Regions from separate parts of the Amycolatopsis sp. NPDC004079 genome, predicted to be linked through region 3. Evidence: riboswitches for the same ligand, from Rfam matches in the RefSeq annotation. Region 3 holds a riboswitch; each other region holds the start of a gene.
The links. Region 3 has a riboswitch for thiamine pyrophosphate ahead of ABZX37_RS16085 (thiamine ABC transporter substrate-binding protein). Riboswitches for the same ligand answer to the same signal wherever they lie in the genome.
Positions count from the first base shown of each region.

Region 1: another riboswitch for thiamine pyrophosphate. It lies ahead of thiC (phosphomethylpyrimidine synthase ThiC); the one in region 3 lies ahead of ABZX37_RS16085 (thiamine ABC transporter substrate-binding protein).
Region 2: another riboswitch for thiamine pyrophosphate. It lies ahead of thiO (glycine oxidase ThiO); the one in region 3 lies ahead of ABZX37_RS16085 (thiamine ABC transporter substrate-binding protein).

Region 1 covers NZ_JBEXMH010000012.1:131,327-138,018, reverse strand. Annotated here, with positions in the region: gene ABZX37_RS15815 (AAA family ATPase) at 1-1,308, shown strand, start outside; gene ABZX37_RS15810 (LytR C-terminal domain-containing protein) at 1,591-2,256, opposite strand; gene ABZX37_RS15805 (DUF3263 domain-containing protein) at 2,253-2,561, opposite strand; gene ABZX37_RS15800 (peptide deformylase) at 2,701-3,267, shown strand; TPP riboswitch at 3,405-3,537, shown strand; gene thiC (phosphomethylpyrimidine synthase ThiC) at 3,531-5,174, shown strand; gene thiD (bifunctional hydroxymethylpyrimidine kinase/phosphomethylpyrimidine kinase) at 5,171-5,995, shown strand; gene ABZX37_RS15785 (hypothetical protein) at 6,012-6,215, shown strand; gene ABZX37_RS15780 (phosphatidylinositol-specific phospholipase C domain-containing protein) at 6,212-6,692, opposite strand, start outside.
Region 2 covers NZ_JBEXMH010000012.1:120,956-127,647, forward strand. Annotated here, with positions in the region: gene ABZX37_RS15715 (NAD(P)-binding domain-containing protein) at 1-617, shown strand, start outside; gene ABZX37_RS15720 (MarR family transcriptional regulator) at 594-1,022, opposite strand; gene ABZX37_RS15725 (SDR family NAD(P)-dependent oxidoreductase) at 1,103-1,783, shown strand; gene ABZX37_RS15730 (threonine/serine dehydratase) at 1,893-2,837, opposite strand; gene ABZX37_RS15735 (hypothetical protein) at 2,989-3,792, shown strand; gene thiE (thiamine phosphate synthase) at 3,862-4,527, opposite strand; TPP riboswitch at 4,558-4,663, shown strand; gene thiO (glycine oxidase ThiO) at 4,660-5,748, shown strand; gene thiS (sulfur carrier protein ThiS) at 5,748-5,948, shown strand; gene ABZX37_RS15755 (thiazole synthase) at 5,951-6,692, shown strand, end outside.
Region 3 covers NZ_JBEXMH010000013.1:13,932-20,623, reverse strand. Annotated here, with positions in the region: gene ychF (redox-regulated ATPase YchF) at 1-531, shown strand, start outside; gene ABZX37_RS16115 (hypothetical protein) at 653-1,216, shown strand; gene ABZX37_RS16110 (cysteine hydrolase family protein) at 1,259-1,849, opposite strand; gene ABZX37_RS16105 (DJ-1/PfpI family protein) at 1,953-2,930, shown strand; gene ABZX37_RS16100 (hypothetical protein) at 3,055-3,717, shown strand; gene ABZX37_RS16095 (DUF3592 domain-containing protein) at 3,782-4,207, shown strand; gene ABZX37_RS16090 (4a-hydroxytetrahydrobiopterin dehydratase) at 4,579-4,869, opposite strand; TPP riboswitch at 4,894-5,005, shown strand; gene ABZX37_RS16085 (thiamine ABC transporter substrate-binding protein) at 5,037-6,104, shown strand; gene ABZX37_RS16080 (iron ABC transporter permease) at 6,080-6,692, shown strand, end outside.

The DNA.
Region 1 (6,692 bases), on a different contig from region 3:
GCCATCGACCGGGCCACCGGCGGCGACGGTCCAGGCGTGCTGTTGATCAACGACATCGACGCGCTGCTCCCGGCCACCCAGCCGCCTCCGGTGGCGACGGTGGTGCTGGAAGAACTGCGCGCCGCACTGCGTCAAGACGGGCTGGCGGTGGTGGCGACGACCGCGCGGGCCGAGTCGGTGGATCCGCGGCTGCGCGGCGCCGACCTGCTCGATCGCGAGCTGGGCCTGCCGTTGCCGGAAGCGAAAACGCGCGTCGAACTGCTGCGGATCCTGCTCCGCGACGTGCCGGTCGAATCCGGTGCCGACCTGGGCGTGCTCGCCGAACGGACGCCCGGTTTCGTCGCCGCCGACCTGCTCGCGCTGCGCCGGGACGCGGCGTTGCGGGCCGCGTTGCGCCAGCGGGACGTCGAGGAACCCAGGATCTCCCAGCAGGATCTGCTCGACGCGCTGGCCACCGTCCGGCCGATCTCGCTGTCCACTTCGGACAATCTGGCCACCGGCGGGCTGACGCTGGACGACGTCGGCAACATGACGTCGGTCAAGGAAGCGCTCACCGAAACCGTGCTGTGGCCGCTGCGCTACCCGGACTCCTTCGCCCGGCTCGGCATCGAACCGCCGCGCGGCGTGCTGCTGTACGGCCCGCCCGGCGGCGGCAAGACGTTCCTCGTCCGGGCGCTCGCGGGCACCGGCGCGCTGAACGTGTTCGCGATCAAGGGCGCGGAACTGCTGGACAAATGGGTCGGCGAATCGGAACGCGCGGTCCGCGACCTCTTCCGTCGGGCCGCTGACGCCGCTCCCTCGCTGATCTTCCTCGACGAGATCGACGCGCTCGCCCCGCGCCGCGGCCAGTCGTCCGACTCGGGCGTGGCCGACCGCGTGGTCGCCGCGCTGCTCACCGAACTGGACGGCGTGGAGCCGATGCGCGAGGTCGTCGTGCTGGGCGCGACGAACCGGCCCGAGCTCGTCGACCCGGCTTTGCTGCGTCCCGGACGCCTGGAGCGGCGGATCTACGTCCCGCCGCCGGACGCCGAATCCCGCGCCGCGATCCTCGCCGCGACGGCCAAGCACACTCCGCTGGCGTCCGATGTGGACCTCGCGGCCACCGCGGCGGCGCTGGAGGGCTACTCGGCCGCCGACTGCGCCGCGTTGATCCGCGAGGCGGCGCTGACGGCGATGCGCGAGTCGCTGGAGGCGCGCGAGGTGACCGCGGCGCATCTGGACAAGGCTCGCGAGGCGGTGCGTCCTTCGCTGGACGCGGCGCAGTTGGCGACTCTGGAGGCTTACGCGCAGGCGCAGCAGGAGCGGTGAGCTGCTCGTGACTGTTGGCGCCGGTTAGAACCGGCACCAGCGCTCACGACCTACTCCGCCCGTCGTGCCGAACCGCACGCCCTCCGCAGCCGCCGATTTCGCCCGCTCGGAACCGACCGAAGCGGCGCGGCGCGCGATGTCGAGGTCCGTGAGGGCCACCCTGAGGGACTCTGATTCCCTCAGGGTTCCCCTCACGGACCTCCGCAGGAGCGAAGCCACGCGGCTCGGCGGACATGACAAAGCCCGCGCCGTAGCGCGGGCTGTCATCGGTATCGGAGAAGGTCAGCTGCCCTTGTGTCCGCCGGGCTGGTAGTCCTTCGTGATGATCACGATCACGCCGGGGTTCGAGTTCTGGATGCCGTCGAACCGGGGCTGGGCCTGGAAGCCGAACTCCTTGGCCAGTTGCTTCGCGGCGGCTTCCTCGTCGGTGCCCGGCCGGAAGTAGGCCGTGGTCGCCGGGATGTTGCCCTGCGAGTAGTTGCCGACCTCGGCGACGTTCCAGCCCGAACCGCGGAAGTCGGCGGCGGCCTGTTCGGCGAGGTGCTTGACCAGCGAGTTGTTGTAGACGCGCAGCGTGACCCACTTGTTCGAGGCCTGCTGGTCCGGACCCGCCTGGCCCGGCTGCCCGGGCTGCTGGCCCGGCTGGCCGCCGGGCTGTCCGGGCTGGCCCGACGCCGGAGCCGACGACGCGGCGGACGACGAAGCCGGGGCCGACGAGGCGGGCGCCGACGAAGGCGCGGAGCTGGGCGCCGCCGAGGACGACTGTTCCGGCGCGGACGACGAGCCGCCGGGTGCGGTGGGCTCGCCGGACGTGCTCGGTCCGGCGTTCTGGTCGCCGCTCGTGTTGAGCACGGTGACCCCGCCGATGACGGCCGCGACCACCGCGATCCCGATCAGCGCGACTCCCGCGGCCTTCAACGGCCGGGACAGTCCCGAGAAGACGCTCATGACAGCTCGATCCCCAACCGCCGGGCCCCGCGTTTGCGCTGACGGGCGGCGCGCGTTTTGCGCAGCCGCTTGACCAGCATCGGATCGGCCGCGACGGCCTCCGGCTTGGCCAGCAGCGTGTTCAGCAACTGGTAGTAACGGGTGGAAGACAGTCCGAAGCGCTCCCGGATGGCGTTCTCCTTCGCCCCGGCGTGGCGCCACCACTGCCGCTCGAACGCGAGAATGTCCAGTTCGCGCTCGGTCAGGCCACCGACATTTTCCGGCGGCGACGGCTGGTTTTCAGCCATCGACTCCGCGGCGTCCATGCGGTCCTCGCAATCGGTGTCGGCAGTCCTTCCGCGGGCGTCATTCAACCACGGAACCCATGCTCGACATGGGCATCCGACCCGGCGCGTCACGGTCCGATCCAGGTGTACCAGAAGGGTCCGACTAAACTCGGCGTCCGTGACCGTCCACCCCATCTGCATCGCCGGCGAACCCGTGCTGCACCAGCCCACGCGCGAGATCACCGAGTTCGACGACAAGCTCGCCACCCTCGTCGAGGACATGTTCGAGACCATGTACGCGGCCGAGGGCGTGGGCCTCGCGGCCAACCAGATCGGGCTCGACCTGCGAGTGTTCGTATACGACTGCCCGGACGACGAGGGCGTCGAGCACAAGGGCGTGGTGGTCAACCCCAAGCTGGAGACCTCCGAGATCCCGGAGACCATGCCCGACCCGGACGACGACTGGGAGGGCTGCCTCTCCGCCCCGGGCGAGTCGTACCCGACCGGGCGCGCCACGTGGGCGAAGGTGACCGGCTTCGACGTCGAGGGAAATCCGATCGAGGTCGAGGGCACCGGTTACTTCGCGCGCTGCCTCCAGCATGAGACCGATCACCTAGACGGCTTCATCTACTTGGACCGTCTCGTCGGCCGCCACGCGCGCGCGGCGAAGAAGATGCTGAAGAAGAACAAGTGGGGCACGCCCGGCCTGACCTGGCTGCCGCCCAAGGAACCGGCAGACGCCTGACCCGCACCGCGTCTCTTCATTTTCCCGAAGGCCTCCCCGAATTTCGCCGGGGAGGCCTTCGTTTTGTTTCGGCCAGACGGGCGGCAGGGTTGTGCCGAACCGACACGGCATGGCATCGTCGGACGAGCAACCTCAACCGAATGCAACGCGGGAGCTCGCGCCTTGGCGGGCTGAGAGGGTGGCTGGTGTCCATCTCGCGGACACCCGGCGTCACCGACCGCATGAACCTGACCGGGTAATGCCGGCGTAGGGAGTGAACGTCGTTGACGACGCTGGAAAATCAGGGTGCCATCGCCCCGTCCGTCACCACCGGGCCGATCACCGGCTCGCACAAGGTCTATCACCGCACCGAATCCGGGCTGCGGGTTCCGGCGCGGCGGATCGACCTGTCGAACGGGGAGCATTTCGACGTGTACGACACGTCGGGGCCCTACACCGATCCGGACGCGAACATCGATGTCCACAATGGACTGCACCCGCTTCGGTCCGGCTGGGCTGACGGGCGGGAACACAACACCCAGCTGGGCTGGGCGAAAGCCGGGGTGATCACCCGGGAAATGGAGTTCATCGCCGCGCGCGAACGCTGTACTCCGGAGTTCGTGCGGGACGAGGTCGCCCGCGGGCGCGCGGTGATTCCGGCCAACCGCAAGCACCCGGAGACCGAGCCGATGATCATCGGCAAGAACTTCCTGGTGAAGATCAACGCCAACATGGGAAATTCGGCCGTCTGGTCCTCTGTGGAGGAAGAGGTCGACAAGATGGTGTGGGCCACCCGCTGGGGCGCCGACACGATCATGGACCTCTCCACCGGCAAGCGGATTCACGAGACGCGCGAGTGGATCGTGCGCAACTCGCCGGTCCCGGTCGGCACCGTGCCGATCTACCAGGCGCTGGAAAAGGTCAACGGGGAGCCGGAAAAGCTCACCTGGGAGATCTACCGCGACACCATCATCGAGCAGTGCGAGCAGGGCGTCGACTACGTCACGGTGCACGCCGGCGTGCTGCTGCGCTACATCCCGCTGACCGCGCGCCGGGTCACCGGCATCGTCAGCCGCGGCGGGTCGATCATGGCCGCCTGGTGCCTCGCGCACCACCAGGAATCCTTCCTGTACACGCATTTCTCCGAGCTGTGCGAGATTCTGCGCGAGTACGACGTCACGTTCTCCCTCGGCGACGGCCTCCGTCCCGGCTCGATCGCGGACGCCAACGACCGCGCGCAGTTCGCCGAACTGGAAACCCTCGGCGAACTGACGCACATCGCCCGCGAGCACGACGTGCAGGTGATGATCGAGGGCCCCGGCCACGTGCCGATGCACAAGATCAAGGAAAACGTGGAGCTGGAGGAAAAGCTCACCGGCGAGGCTCCGTTCTACACGCTCGGCCCGCTCGCCACGGACATCGCTCCGGCGTACGACCACATCACCTCGGCGATCGGTGCGGCGCAGATCGGCTGGTACGGCACGGCGATGCTGTGCTACGTCACGCCGAAGGAGCACCTCGGCCTGCCCAACCGCGACGACGTCAAGACCGGCGTGATCACCTACAAGATCGCCGCGCACGCCGCCGACCTCGCCAAGGGCCACCAGTACGCGCAGGACTGGGACGACGAATTGTCCAAGGCCCGCTTCGAATTCCGGTGGAACGACCAGTTCAACCTGTCGCTCGACCCGGACACCGCGCGGGCTTTCCACGACGAGACGCTGCCCGCGGAACCGGCGAAGACCGCGCACTTCTGCTCGATGTGCGGGCCGAAGTTCTGTTCGATGCGGATCACGCAGGACGTGCGCAAGTACGCCGAGGAGCACGGTCTGTCCTCCGTGGAGGCTATCGAGGCGGGCATGGCCGAGAAGTCCGCGGAGTTTTCCGAGCAGGGCAACAAGGTCTACCTGCCCGTGGTCAACCAGTGACAGTCACGCCCCGTACCGCCCTCACCATCGCCGGGTCCGATTCCGGCGGTGGTGCGGGCGTGCAGGCGGATCTGCGCACGTTCTTCGCCAACGGAGTGCACGGGCTCGTCGCGCTCACCGCGGTCACCGTGCAGAATTCGCTTGGCGTGCAAGGGTTCTCCGAGATTCCGGTCGACGTCGTCACCGCGCAGATCAAAGCGGTCGCCGAGGACATGGGCGTCAACGCGGCGAAGACCGGCATGCTCGCCACCGCGGAAATCATTCAGGCGGTCGCGAAAACGCTCGACGAAGTCCACATCGGACGAAGCACGGACACGCCGTTCGTGGTCGATCCGGTGGCCGCGTCGATGACCGGCCACGCGCTGCTGCGCGAAGAAGCGCTGGAAGCGATCCGGACGGAATTGTTCCCGCGCGCCACGCTCATCACGCCGAACCTCGACGAGGTCCGGCTGCTGACCGGCGTCAGCGTTACCGACACAAAGAGCCAACACGCAGCCGCGGAAGCGTTGCTGGAGTTCGGTTCCCAGTGGGTCCTGGTCAAGGGCGGCCACCTCTACGACGCCGCCGATTGCGTCGACCTGCTCACCGACGGCTCAGCGGTGATCGAGCTGAGCGGCCCGCGCATCGACACGGAAAACACCCACGGCGGCGGCGACACCATGGCGTCGGCGATCACCTCGTCGCTCGCGAAGGGCGCGGACGTGCCCACCGCGGTCGCGGAGGCGAAGCGGTTCATCGAACGCTGCGTCCTGGAGGCTTATCCGCTCGGCGCGGGCGTCGGCCCGGTTTCCCCGTTCTGGCGGCTCGCGAACCCGCAGTGAATGCGACACTGGCCGGATGAGCGAGACACCGGAAGCGTTGTGGGCGAGGCTGCCGCTTGAGGTTCAGCACGAGGTCGACGGTCTGGTCACCGAGCACCGCACCGCTTCGGCGGTCAAAACGATCCGCAAATCGGGCGTCACGCCGCGACCGGGGATCGCCGAAGCGCAAGCGGTGTACCAGCATCGGATGTCAGTGCTGAAGCCGCCGCCGCGGTTCTAGCCGCGCGAATCCACCGTTGGCAGCACGGTCGTGAGGCCGGTCCAATCGGACGTCACCACGGAAGCGTGCTGCTTGGCCAGCTCAGCCACTCGCTGAGTCGCCTGGTCGACGGTCGGATTGTGGTCGTCGATAGCGGGCGCGACGTTCTGCCCGTCCGTCATCACCACGTAGTAGTGGTTTTCGTCGTACCAGGACATCCCGGCCTTCGCGAGCCATTCGCTCGCGTCCCCGTCGAAAACGACAAACCACGGTTTCTGCTCCGCGGAGTATTTGTCGCGCGGGTCGCCGCCCGCGGCGCCGTGCACGGTCGGGAAGATCTGCACTGAATCCAGCTTTCCGGCGGCCTTCTGATCCAGCAGGTAACCGGCGTACTCGACGTCGGTGTGCAGCGTGTCCGTCGGGTTTCCCTCTTCGACCGTGCCGGGGATGATCTCGGTGAGCACCTTGCCCCGCAACGCGTCCAGTGTCGGCCAATTG
Region 2 (6,692 bases), on a different contig from region 3:
AGGAAGTGCTTGATCAAGTGGACACGGTGGTGCTGGCCGTGCGGCCGCCGGTGCTGCGTGAAGTGGCGGCTGAGCTGTCGTTCCGGCCGGAGCACGTGGTGATCAGCGCGGTGGCCGGGGTGCGGGTGGAGCAGTTGCGGGAGTTGGTCGCTCCGGCTTCGCGAGTGGTGCGGTCGATTCCGTTGCCGCAGGCGGCGCAGCGGCAGAGCCTGACTGCGATGTACCCGGAGGACGGCGTCGCGCGCGAATTGTTCGAGCGCGTGGGCGGCGTCGTGGTGCCTCGCGACGAGCCGGGTTTGGAAGCGTTCAGTGCGGCTACGTCGACGTTCGCCGCGCACCTGGATTACCTGGCGACTATTGCCGGGTGGATGGCCGCGCAGGGCGTCGAGGCGGACGTTGCTTCGGCGTACGTGACGCACATATTCGCGCAGGTCGGGAAGTCACTGGCCGGCGGCGGGCCATTGGCGGAGCTGACTGCCCGGCACATGACTCCGGGCGGGATCAACGAGCAGTTGCTGAGGCATCTTCGGGCGGAAGGAATGCCGGAGACGGTGCGACAGGGGCTGGACGCGGTGCTGGCCCGGTTGCGCGGATCAGCCGCGGGATCGGGCGACTAGCCGGGTCTCGATGCTTTGCAGCGCCGTGATCAAGGTGTCGATCTCTTTGGCGTCCGTGAACGTCCCGTCGAGCAGCGCGGACCACGTGTCGCGCAGCCGTCGCAGGTTCTCCGCGGCCTTTTCGGTGGGGTAGAGGCGTACCCGGCGGGCGTCGTCGGGGTCGGCTTCCCGGCGCAGCAGCCCCTTGGTTTCCAGGCCCCGGACGGCCCGGCTGACGTTGCTGGAGATCATCTGAGTCGCCTCGGCCGCTGCGTTGACCGTGGTTCCCGGGTGCCGGTCGACGAACCGCATCACCGCGCCTTCCAGCGGCGTCCCCGACTCGGCGTTGGCCTCCTTGGCGGCGTTGATGTGCCGGGCCACCGCGAGGATCAGGTCGGCGAGCTCGAAAAGCTGGTCGTCTTTCACCCGGTCAGCATAGCTATCTTTTGACAGGTATCTCCTCGGCGGCGTAGCTTAGCTATCAATTGATAGCTAAGGAGGCGGTCATGACCGAAACCAAGAGCGCGCTGATCATCGGGGCGTCGCGGGGGCTGGGCTACGCACTGGCCGCCGAGTTCCTCGGCCGCGGCTGGCAGGTCACTGCGACCGAGCGGACGCCCTCCCCGCTGCACGAGCTGGCCGGGCTCGCGGTGGAGACCGTCGACATCGCGGTGCCCGATCAAGTCGCGGCGCTGCGCGAACGGCTGGCCGGATCGGCGTTCGACCTGCTGTTCGTCAACGCCGGAACCAACTGCACGACCGACCCCTCGGCGACCTTCGCCGACGTGTCCACCGAGGACTTCGCCCAGGTCATGGTGACCAACGCGCTGAGCCCGATGCGCGTCGTCGAGGCTCTGCGGGACCTGGTCCCCGCGACGGGCACCATCGGCGTGATGTCGTCGGGCCAGGGCAGCGTCGCCGACAACACCAAGGGCGGCTTCGAGGTCTACCGGGCGAGCAAGTCCGCGCTCAACCAGCTCATGCGCAGCTTCGCCGCCCGGCACGCCGACGACCCGCGCACCCTGCTGCTCATGGCGCCCGGCTGGGTAAAGACGGACCTGGGCGGGCCGGGTGCCCGGCTGACTATCGACGAGAGCATCCCCGGCGTCGCCGACACGATCGAGGCTTGGGCGGGCAAGGGCGGGCTGCACTACCTGGACCGCCAGGGCCAGACCGTCAACTGGTGACCGCAGCGGTCCCGTTAAGCGCCCCAATGTGGCGTTGGGTGCGTGGGATGCACCGAACGCCACATTGGGTGCGTCAGATGCACCCAATGTGGCGTTGGGGCGCTCGGGTCTAGGCGAGCAGTTCGGCCAGCATCGCCGGATCGATGTTCCCGCCGGAGACGATCGCCACCGTGCGACCGCCGGGCAGTTCGTCCGCGTGGTGCAGGTAAGCGGCCGGGGCGGTGGCCCCGCTGGGCTCCGTCACTAGACGGCCCTGCTGGGCCAGCGCACGGACGGTGTCGCGGATTTCGTCCTCGGTCACGGTGATCACGCCGTCCAGGACGTGCCGCAGATGCGCGAACGTGAGCTCGGACGGTTGCGCCCGCAGACCGTCCGCGATGGTGCGGGCGCGTTCGGCGATGGGCCAGTCCACGATCTCGCCCGCGGCGAGGCTGGCCGCGGTGTCGGCGGCCAGTTCCGGTTCGACGCCGTAGACCTTCGCGTTCGGGCACTTCGCCTTGATCGCGGTGCCGACCCCGGAAGCGAAGCCGCCGCCGCTGACCGGGACCAGCACGGTCTCGACGTCCGGCAGGTCCTCGGCGATTTCCAGGCCGACCGTGCCCTGCCCGGCGATGATGTCCGGGTGGTCGAACGGCGGGATCAGCGTGAGACCGCGTTCCTCCGCGAGCGCGAGCGCCGCCGATTCCCGTTCCGCGATCGGCACTTCGCGGACTTCCGCACCCCAGCGGAGGGTGGCTTCGACCTTCAGCCGCGGAGTGACGTCCGGCACCACGATCACCGCGGGAATCCCGAATTCGCGCGCGGCGTAGGCGACCGCTTGCGCATGGTTGCCGCTTGAATACGCGACCACGCCGCGTTTCCGTTCGGCGTCGGTGAGTGCGGCGATCGCGTTGTACGCGCCGCGGATCTTGAACGCGCCGATCGGTTGCAGGCTCTCGGGTTTCACCCAGAATTCGCCGGGAACCCAGAGCTGGCGCAGCAGCGGAGTGTGCACCGCGGTGCCCTTCACCCGCCCGGCCGCGGTTTCGATGTCGGAGATCGTCACGAGGTGCATGCGGCGAGTATGTCAGGAAAGTGTGAGCTTTAGTCTATCCATTTTGGACAGTCAACGTGGCGTCCCTCACGCCTGGGCAACGAAGGGAGCGTCTCAAGCGACTTAACCGTTGAAGAAACAGGACACGGCCGGGAACGATCAGATCGGAATCATGAGCGAGGAGCAGAAGGAAACCGCGGAGGACAAGAAGAAACTCCGGACGACCTCGGTGCTCGCCGCGGCGCTGGCGGCGGTCACCGCCGCGTTGCTGGGCTCGACGCTGGGGGTCGCGGGAACAGTCATCGGCGCCGGGGTGGCCAGCGTGGTCAGCACGGTCGGCGGCGAGTTGTATCTGCGTTCCCTGCAGCGAACTCGTGATGCCGCGCGGAAGGCGATGGAGACGGCCGCACGACGCAGCCGGGCCGGGCTCGCTCCGGTGCGGGTGCCGGTTGAGGACGTGGCGTCGGCTGGCCCTGGCGATGCGCCAACGGTGTATCTCCCGGCCGATTTAGCGAACATGCCTACGGTTCGGTTGTCCGAACTGAAGCCGACTGAACCGGAGAAGTCCGACAGTCTGGGTGAGAAGCTGCGGAAGATGCGGTGGCCGTTGATCATCGCTTCTAGCGTGGCTGCGTTCGTTGTCGCGTTGATTGTTCTGGTCGGTCTGGACTTGACTACCAAGGGCAACGTGTCGACCGGGTTGGTTCCTCGGCAGCCGGATACCAGCCAGCAGCGGGATGATCACCCGGACAACACGCCGAGTACCGCACCGCAGACGCCCCCGCCCGGCGAGTCGAAGCAGAACAATCCGACGTCCACTCCGACCACGACGCCGAGTGCTCCGCCGTCCTCACAGCAGCCCACACAGCAGACGCGCCCGCCGTCCACGTCCTCGAACCCGACCACGAGCTCGCAGGCTCCCGCCACGAGTCAGACGCCGACCGCTCCCGCCGTCCCGTCAAACGGTGGCGAGTAGCTCCCTGCGGCGATTCGTGAGGGGAACCTTCACGGACTCTGAGTCCCTCAGGGTTCCCCTCACGGCCCTCTACGAAAGCCGCGCCTTCAGCCCCTCCGCGGCAGCCTTCGGATCCTCCGCCTCGGTAATCGCCCGAACGACGACCACCCGAGAAGCCCCCGCGTCCAGCACCTCCGGCAACCGAGCCTCGTCGATCCCGCCGATCGCGAACCAGGGCCGCTCCGTCCCGAGAGCCGAGGTGGACCGGACCAAGCCCAGCCCCGGCGCGAACCGGCCGGGTTTCGTCGGGGTGGGCCAGCACGGGCCGGTGCAGAAGTAGTCCACGCCGGTCTCCGCCGCGGCCGCGGCGGCCTGCTGCTCCGAATGGGTGGAACGGCCGATCACCACGTCGTCGCCAAGGACGCGGCGCGCCAGCGAGACCGGGATGTCGTCCTGGCCCAAGTGCAAGACGTCCGCGCCTACGGCCAGCGCCACATCCGCCCGGTCATTCACCGACAGCAACGCCCCGTGCCGCGCACAAGCCTCCGCCAGCACCTCCAGTGCCGCGATCTCCTGCTTAGCCTCCAGCGGCGCACCGCCGGTCTTGTCCCGCAGCTGCACGATGTCAACGCCCCCGGCCAACGCAGCGTCAGCGAACTCCGCGAGGTCTCCACGAGAAGCGCGCGCGTCGGTGCACAAGTACAGCCGGGCGTCGGCGAGACGGGTGCGAATTTGGTCTCCGGTCAAGGCAGGCATGGCGGTGACGTTACCCGCGCGCTACGGTGTGGGAGTCCGCACGGGAGCCCGAGGCACGGGCTGAGAGGGAGCTGCCGCTCCGACCGTGGAACCTGATCCGGGTCATGCCGGCGCAGGGAGCGTGATTCCACTGTGAACACCAGCACCACAACCGTCACTGTCGTCGGCGGCGGCGTCATCGGGCTGTCCGCGGCCTGGCGCGCGGCCGCCCGTGGATGGCGCGTCACGGTCGTCGACCCGGATCCCGTGCGCGGCGGCGCGTCCTGGCTGGCCGGCGGGATGCTCGCCCCGGTCACCGAGGCGTGGCCGGGCGAGGAAGCCGTGCTCAGCCTGGGGGAAGCGTCGCTGCGGCGCTGGCCCGGCTTCGCGCGGGAGCTCGCCGCCGAAGGGACCGATCCCGGGCTGGCCGAGCACGGCACGATCGTCGTCGGGTTCGACAGCGCCGACGCCGGGCACCTCGACATCCTCGCCGGGTACCTGCGTTCGCTCGGCCGCGACGTCGAGACGCTCACCGGGCGCGAGGCGAAGCGGCTCGCGCCGGGCCTCGGCGCGGTTCGCAGCGGCCTGCATGTGCCGGGCGATTTAGCCGTGGACAACCGGAAACTGCTTACGGCGCTGAGCGAAGCGGCTACGAAGCGTGGGGTCGAGTTCCGTCGCGAGCGGCTCGAGAGCCTCTCCGAAGTGTCCGGACCGGTGATTCTCGCCGCGGGTGCGTGGACCGGTCAGCTGCATCCGTTGCTGGAGCACGCCGTACGCCCGCTGAAGGGCGAGATTCTGCGACTGCGTCCGCGTCGGGGCTGTCTGCCGCCTCCGCCGTACACAGTGCGCGCGATGGTCGAGGGACGGCCGATCTATCTGGTACCGCGAGAAGACGGCGAACTGGTCCTTGGCGCGACGCAGTACGAAGCGGGTTTCGACCAAGCTGTCACCGCGCGTGGCGTACGCGAGCTGCTGGAGAACGCGGAGCGGATTTTGCCCGGCATCACGGAGTACGAGCTGGTGGAAGTCGCAGCCGGACTGCGTGCCGCGAGCCGCGACGCTTTGCCGTACATCGGCGAAGTGAGCGAAGGCGTGTACGCGGCGACAGGGCATCACCGCAACGGTTTGCTGATGGCACCCGCGACGGCGGACGCCGTGGTCGCGTGGCTTGCCGGCGAAGCCCCGTCGCCGGAGGTCGCCGCGGCGACGCCCGCCCGTCTGGTCGAGAAGGAGCGAGTCTGATGGAGATCAAGGTCAACGGCGAGTGGCGGGAATTTCCCGACGACAGCACCGTTTCCGCGGTCCTCGACGCGCTGGGAGCGGAACGTCGGGGTGTCGCCGTCGCGGTCAACGGCGAGGTCGTGCGGCGTGGCGAATGGGAAGAAGCGGTCGTGCCGAAGGGCGCGAACCTCGAAGTGCTGACCGCGGTTCAAGGAGGTTGAGCATGGACGACCTGATCATCGGCGAACACAAGCTGTCGTCGCGATTGATCATCGGCACCGGTGGCGCGGCGAATCTCGAAGTGCTGGAACGCGCGCTGGTCGCGTCGGGCACCCAGCTGACCACCGTGGCAATGCGCCGAGCCGACGCCGAGGGCGGCTCCGGAGTGCTGGAGTTGTTGCGGCGCTTGGACATCGAGCTGCTGCCCAACACCGCGGGCTGCCGGACGGCGGCCGAAGCCGTGCTCACCGCCCAACTGGCCCGCGAGGCGCTGGAAACGAACCTGATCAAACTCGAGGTGCACGCCGACGACCGGACGCTGCTGCCCGATCCACTGGAGACCCTTGACGCCGCCGAACGCCTGGTGGCGGACGGATTCACGGTCTTCGCGTACACCAACGACGACCCGGTCCTCGCCCTCCGCCTGGAGGAGGCGGGCTGCTCCGCGGTGATGCCGCTCGGCGCCCCGATCGGCACCGGGCTGGGCATCCGGAACCCGCACAACATCGAACTGATCGTCTCGCGCGCGTCGGTGCCGATCGTGCTGGACGCGGGGATCGGTACCGCGTCGGACGCGACGCTGGCGATGGAACTCGGCTGCTCGGCAGTGCTTCTGTCAACGGCGGTGACCCGGGCGGCGGATCCGGAGCGAATGGCGTTGGCGATGCGGAGTGCGGTGGAGGCCGGGTATTTGGCGCGCGGCGCGGGACGGGTGCCGCAGCGGTTTTGGGCGCAGGCCTCCAGTC
Region 3 (6,692 bases):
GACGGCGAGGCGCTGCGCGAGCTGAGCCTGCTCACCACGAAGCCGTTCCTGTACGTCTTCAACGCCGACGAGGCCGTTCTTACCGACGACGCGCGCCGCGAGGAGCTGGCGAAGCTCGTCGCGCCGGCGGACGCGGTGTTCCTCGATGCGAAGGTCGAAGCCGAGCTGCTGGAGCTGGACGACGAGGAGTCCGTGCGCGAGCTGCTGGAGTCCGTCGGCCAGCTGGAGCCGGGCCTGAACGCCCTGGCCCGCGCCGGTTTCCACACGCTCGGCCTGCAGACCTACCTCACGGCAGGCCCGAAGGAATCCCGCGCCTGGACGATCCCGCAGGGCGCGACCGCCCCGCAGGCCGCGGGCGTCATCCACACGGACTTCGAGCGCGGCTTCATCAAGGCGGAGATCGTGTCGTTCGCGGACCTCGTCGACGCGGGCTCGATGGCGGCCGCGCGCTCGGCGGGCAAGGTCCGCATGGAAGGCAAGGACTACGTGATGGCGGACGGCGACGTCGTGGAGTTCCGCTTCAACGTCTGACCGGTTTCGCGGCTGGCTTCCCCGGTCTTCGACCGATTGCCGGGGAAGCCGGAGCACGGTGAAATCCGTCCGGAACGCGGCGGCAAGCCAATTTGTCGGTCCTAGTTCGTATGATCCGCCTATGCCCGTGCTCTTCACCCCGTCCTTGCCGGATCGCGAGGACGGGGGTCGCCTCGGTGGTGCGCCGCCGGTGGCGATTGAGGCGCATCCGCTTCTCGAGACACACCGCTATTTGCTGACTATCCCCACAGCGCCCGACAGCGAGATTTCGGTCCTGCTGCGCAACGGATTCAGCATCGGCGACAGCGACCTCGAATACCCGGACATGGCGATGCGCGCTCTGGTGCACGCGCCCTCACCCCGCGGCGAGCGGACCGATCTGGGATGGACCGGGCTTCGTTCGGCGGCGCTCGTCGAGATGCCGGACGAGGAAGACTCGATCGCGCTGGTCCGGATCGCGGACGAGCCGGTCCTGATCCAGAACGAACCCAGCTACGCCGACGCCGTGCGTGCCGATGGCCATCAGTTTCTGTTTCAGGTCAACGAAGAGGGCTGGCCGGTCGACGGGGAACTCGAGGACGTCATCGACGAGTACCTCTGGGGATACGGGTCGGTCTACTTCTATGGCACCCCGGGATCCGACGGGATTGTGCGCGAGGTTGTTGCGGGGTTCATCGATTTTTGAGCCTCGGCAGGACGGCGGACCTGCCGAGGCCGCGACCAACGTTCAGTTCAGCTCAGCGACGCTCGGCACAACCACGCCGTAAAGATCTCCGATAGTCGCCAAAGCGCTGTTATGCAGCTGCTCAGCACTAACCTCCCCAGCCGGAGCCAGCAACGGCCGGGTAGCGCAGGCATTGGCGACGACGGTCGGGTGGTTGCCGCGCAGGAAGGCACCCTCGGTGGTGAACGTGACGCACATGTTGGTCATGAACCCGGCGATCACCACGTTCTTGTGCCCGGCCTCGTCAACCAGCGAGCCCAGGTCGGTGTTCACGAACGAGTTCGGCGCGCCCTTAACGACGACCGCCTCGTCCTCGAGCGGGGCGACGTCCGGGTGGATGCTGCCGATCTCGGCGCGGATGTCGTACGGTGTGCCTTCGCCGCCGTCGTTGATTACGTGGATCACGGTCGTTCCGGCGGCGCGGGCCTTGGCGAGCAAGTCTTGAGCCGCGGTCAGCGCCGGACGCCAGCCGTCCAGTTCCATCACGCCGCGGGTGTAGGTGTTCTGGTAGTCGACCATGATCAGCGTCGCGTCGGCCAGTGTCGCCGGGGTCTGGTCGAGACCGTTCAGCTCCCGCAGCGTTTTCCTTGCCATGGTGGGGGTTTCCTCTCGTTTCCGGTTCGCACGATCGACGCTAGACTCGACAGCGGATGTCGGCAATGACATGCAAGACGCAGAAACCGACATGAGGAGTGCGATGAAGCGGCTGCTGGTCGTCGTCCTGTTCGATCGGATCGACCTGCTCGACGTGACCGGGCCCGCTGAGGTGTTTTCCTTGCTGCAGCGGGAAATGGACCAGCCGACGGGGTATCGGGTGGTGCTCGCGGCCGGGACGATGGACCCGGTGACCACCTCTGCGGGGGTGCGGGTGTTGCCGGACGTGACCTTCGCGGAGTTGTCCGGGAAGGCGATCGACACGCTGATCGTACCGGGGGCCGTGACGGCCGGGGAGAACGGGGAGATCGTCGCGCGATGTGACCCGGCGGTGGTCGCGGAGGTGCGGCGGCTGGCTGGGCGGACGCGTCGGGTGGCGTCCGTCTGCGTCGGAGCGCACATCCTCGCGGCGGCGGGACTGCTCGACGGCAAGCGCGCCACCACGCACTGGTCGACGGCTCGGCAGTTGGCCGCGGAGCATCCGGAGGTGACTGTCGACGCGGATCCGATCTTTATTCGCGACGGCAGCGTGTGGACCGGGGCTGGGCTGAGCGCTTGTCTTGATCTTGCGCTGGCGTTGGTGGCCGACGATTTCGGTCCGGAATTAGCGTCGAGGGTGGCTCGTCAGCTGGTGATGTTTTTGCGGCGGCCGGGTGGACAGAGTCAGTTCAGCGTGTCGTTGGAACCCGCGTCCGCGACTCGGCGCGTGGATGAGTTGCGGCACCACATCGCCGCACATCTGGCGGATCCGTTGACGGTCGCCGATCTCGCCGCGCATGCCCATGTGACGGATCGGCAGATCACGCGGGTTTTCAAGGCGGAGCTGGGGATGACGCCCGCCGCCTACGTCGAGCACGCGCGGGTCGAGGCGGCGCGGCATCGGCTGGAGACGACTGACGAAACCTTGTCGCGGATCGCTGGGGCTTGCGGATTCGGCACTGTTTCGACGTTGAATCGGTCTTTTCGGCGGACATTAAAGACGACGCCCAACGAATATCGGGAGCGGTTCCGGATCGGGTAGTGGAAACGGTGGAATATTCCACGCGGCAGAATATTTCCCCGGCCGAATAGCGGTCCGGGCTTTCGCTAGGATCGCCTCCTCATTCAGCGAGGGGGTTTGAATGGCGAAAGAGCAGCCGTCTCCGATGGCACCGCCATGGACCTATCGCGACGACGTGCTGAGCTACACCTGCTACCTGGCGGGCTTGATGGCGGACAATGCCGATCTTGGCCAGGTCGAGGAAGTGCTCGCGCCGTTTCCCGGACGGAACGTGCCCGGTGAACGGTTCTTGGCCACCGGGTCGGTTGTCGTCTCGGATTTCCGGGCGCTCGGGGACGGGAGCTGGAGCGTGTCGACGCCGTTCGTGTTCGGGACGGGGGCGCTGGGGGTCGGGCTCGTGGCCGGTTCGCTGGTGGGCGGGGCGATCGCCCGGTCGCGGGCCCGGCAACAGGCGGCCGCGGCGGCGGTTCCGCGTTGGGTGCCGATCGAGCGAGGCGCGCTCTATCTGAGCGCGCACGGCTTTCACCTCTACACGCCGCGGGTGCTTTCGTGGCACTGGGAGGCGATCACCGGCGCGGCGGTGGTCTCCCCGGCGGTCGTGCACGTGACGGGGAACAGCCAGACCGGCCCGGTGTCCTGGTTGTTCCAGTCGGAGTGGGCCGAACTGCTCTTCGTGCTGTGGGCGAACGCAGTGCATCCCCGGCATCCGCAGCTCGTCACCGGGCAGTGGCTGCCGCCGGGCTGGGTCGAGCACGCGAGGTGGCATCGGAGAGTCCCGGCGTTACCGCCCGGGGACGCGGTGACCTGACCCACGCGGGGGCATCTCCGGCGAAACGTCCCTCTCGTGCCGCTCGCCCGGCGAAGATGCCCCGGTGCGGATCGTTCTTTATGCCATCTGGGGCGCGCTCATGATCGCCCTCGTGGTCAGCGTCGTGGTGCAGGCGAGGAAAGCCCGGCGGCGCAAGGTGGCGTTGGCGACGTGGCCGAAGGCTCAGGCCGTGGTGACCGGGTACGAGAGAAAGCGGCGAGGGGCCGACGACGACGGCGCGTCGCTCTACTACCCGCGGTACGAGTACCGCGGCCCTGACGGACACGTCTATCAGGGCCTTTCCGAGACCGTCAGTGACAACTCGCCGGGGGAGAGGGCGGCGCTTCAGGTGGCGGTGAACCCGGAGGATCCGGCCGAATCGGTCCCCGAGGGGCCGACCGGGATGCGGGTGATCGGCTGCGCGTCGGTCGTGCTCGGGCTCATCGGGTTCGCCATGTTCTGGTTCATCCGGATGTTCCCGCTGCCGTAATGCTCAGCCGAGCAGGCCGAGCACAATCATCGACAACAGGACGACAGCGGTCGAGAACACCGCGACCCACGTGCGCTGTGCGGCGGTGAGCTGGGCGGTTGTGCTGTTCATGGCGGGTCCTAGCGGGGCGAGTGCCGATGATTACCGCTGGGATAGCGCCTTGATCTAGCTCACTGTTACCGCTTGTGATCAAGGTCACGCCGGTTGCGCGCGGTGTGCCACAGCACCCCGCCCGCGGCGGCCACCATCAGGCCGAACGAACCCATCCCTACCACGAGTGCCTGGACCATCCCGGCTCCTTCCGTCGCGTCTGTCCGGGAGACGCGCGAGGGGGCCGGTCGTTATGCCAGGGTTGCGGACGTCACACCTGGTCAGCGGGCCGCCAGCACCTCGTCGATCCGCCTGGCGAGTGCGAAATCGCGTTCGGTCAGGCCGCCCAGGTAGTGGGTGCTGAGGCGGAAGGTCAGCGTGCGCCAGCGGATGTCGATGTCGGGATGGTGGTCGGCCTCCTCGGCGAGCACGGCCACCCGGTCCACCACCTCGATCGCCGCCGGGAAGGACGAAAGTTCGACTGTCCGCACGATGGTGTCGTCCTCGCGCCGCCACTCCGGGACGGTGCCGAGGGCCTGGTCCACCGCCGAGTCGTTCAATAGCTGAGTCATCACTCCATGGTGTCGGCTACGCTGCGGCATTGCCACGGGAGTCCGGTACGCCGGGCTGAGAGGCGGGCCTCGCACCCGCGACCGTTCGCACCTGGATCCGGATCATGCCGGCGTAGGGAGGCCGTATCGCTCTCCCTCATCCGGCGCAGTGCAGGAGGGGAAGAATGATGTCGCGGACCGTCCGCACGGTGGCCTGTCTCGCAGGGGTCTCGGTGCTCGCCAGCGCCTGCTCGCTCTCCAGCGGCGACTCCGGCGGGTCGTCCGCGAGCTCTGACCAGCAGACTCCGACCGTCACGCTGGTCACGCACGATTCGTTCGCCGCTCCGCAGGACGTGCTCGACGCTTTCCAGCGCCAGTCCGGGATCAAGCTCAAGATCCTCAAGTCCGGCGACGCCGGCGCGCTCACGAACAAGCTCGTGCTCACCAAGGGCAGCCCGATCGGCGACGTCGCGTACGGCGTCGACAACACCTTCGCCTCGCGCGCGCTCAGCGAGGGCGTCTTCCAGCCCTACACCAGCCCGGAGGCCGACCGCGGTCCGCAGCGTTACTCCGTCGACCCGCAGCACCGGCTGGCGGCGGTCGACCTCGGCGACGTGTGCGTCAACATCGACCCGGCCTACTTCGCGAGCAAGGGCCTCCCGGAGCCGAAGACCTACGACGACCTCGCCGACCCCAAGTACAAGGACCTGACCGTCGCGGAAAGCCCGGCCACCGCGTCGCCGGGGCTGGCTTTCCTGCTCGGCACGGTCGCGAAGTACGGCGAGAACGGCTGGCAGGGCTACTGGCAGAAGCTGAAGGACAACGGCCTCAAGACCGTCAGCGGCTGGGAGGAGGCCTACACCAAGGACTTCTCCGGCTCGTCGGGCAAGGGCCCGCGGCCGATCGTCGTGTCCTACGCCTCGTCGCCGGCCGCTGAGGTCGGCGAGGACGGCAAGCCGCGCACCAAGGCCCTGCTCGACACCTGCTTCCGCCAGGTCGAGTACGCGGGCGTGCTCACCAACGGCAAGCAGGTCCCGCAGGCCCAGAAGGTCGTCGACTTCCTGCTGTCGCAGCAGTTCCAGACGACGGTCGCGGCCAACATGTACGTCTACCCGGCGCGTCAGGGCGTCGAACTGCCCGCGGGCTGGGCCACCGCGGCGCCGCAGCCGCAGACGCCGGCCACCATGCCCGCGGACAAGGTGCAGGCTGGCCGGGAGAAGTGGATCGGGGAATGGCGCTCGCTCATGGGCGCGTGATCCCCGCGCGCACCCTCGGGCTCACGCTGCTCGGCTTGCTGCCGGTCGCGTTCCTGGTGGTGTTCTTCGCCTGGCCGGTCGTCGCGATCGTCGGCCGGGGGTTCTCGGCGGGCGGCGTCGACACCGTGCTCGGCGACCCGCAGACGTGGCGGCTCGCCGGGTTCACGCTGGCCAGCGCGGCCGCGTCGACGGTGGTCGCGGTGCTCGCCGGGCTGCCGGTGGCGTACCTGCTGGCGAGGGTCCGGCTGCCGGGCGTCGGATTGGCGCGGACGATCGTGCTGGTTCCGTTCGTGCTGCCGACGGTTGTTGTCGGCCTGGCTTTCCGGGCGATCTGGCCGGACGGTGGCGTGCTTCCGCTCGTGCTGGCCAACGCGTTCTTCAACGTCGCCGTCGTCGCGCGCACGGTCGCCGGGCTGTGGGCGCATCTCGATCCGCGAGCGACCGAGGCCGCGCGGGCGCTCGGTGCGTCGCCGTGGCGGGCGTTCCGGTCGGTGACGCTTCCTGCGCTCGGCCCGGCCATCGCGTCTGCTGCTGCGGTGGTGTTTCTGTTCTGCGCTACCAGTTTCGGCGTGGTGCTGATTCTCGGCG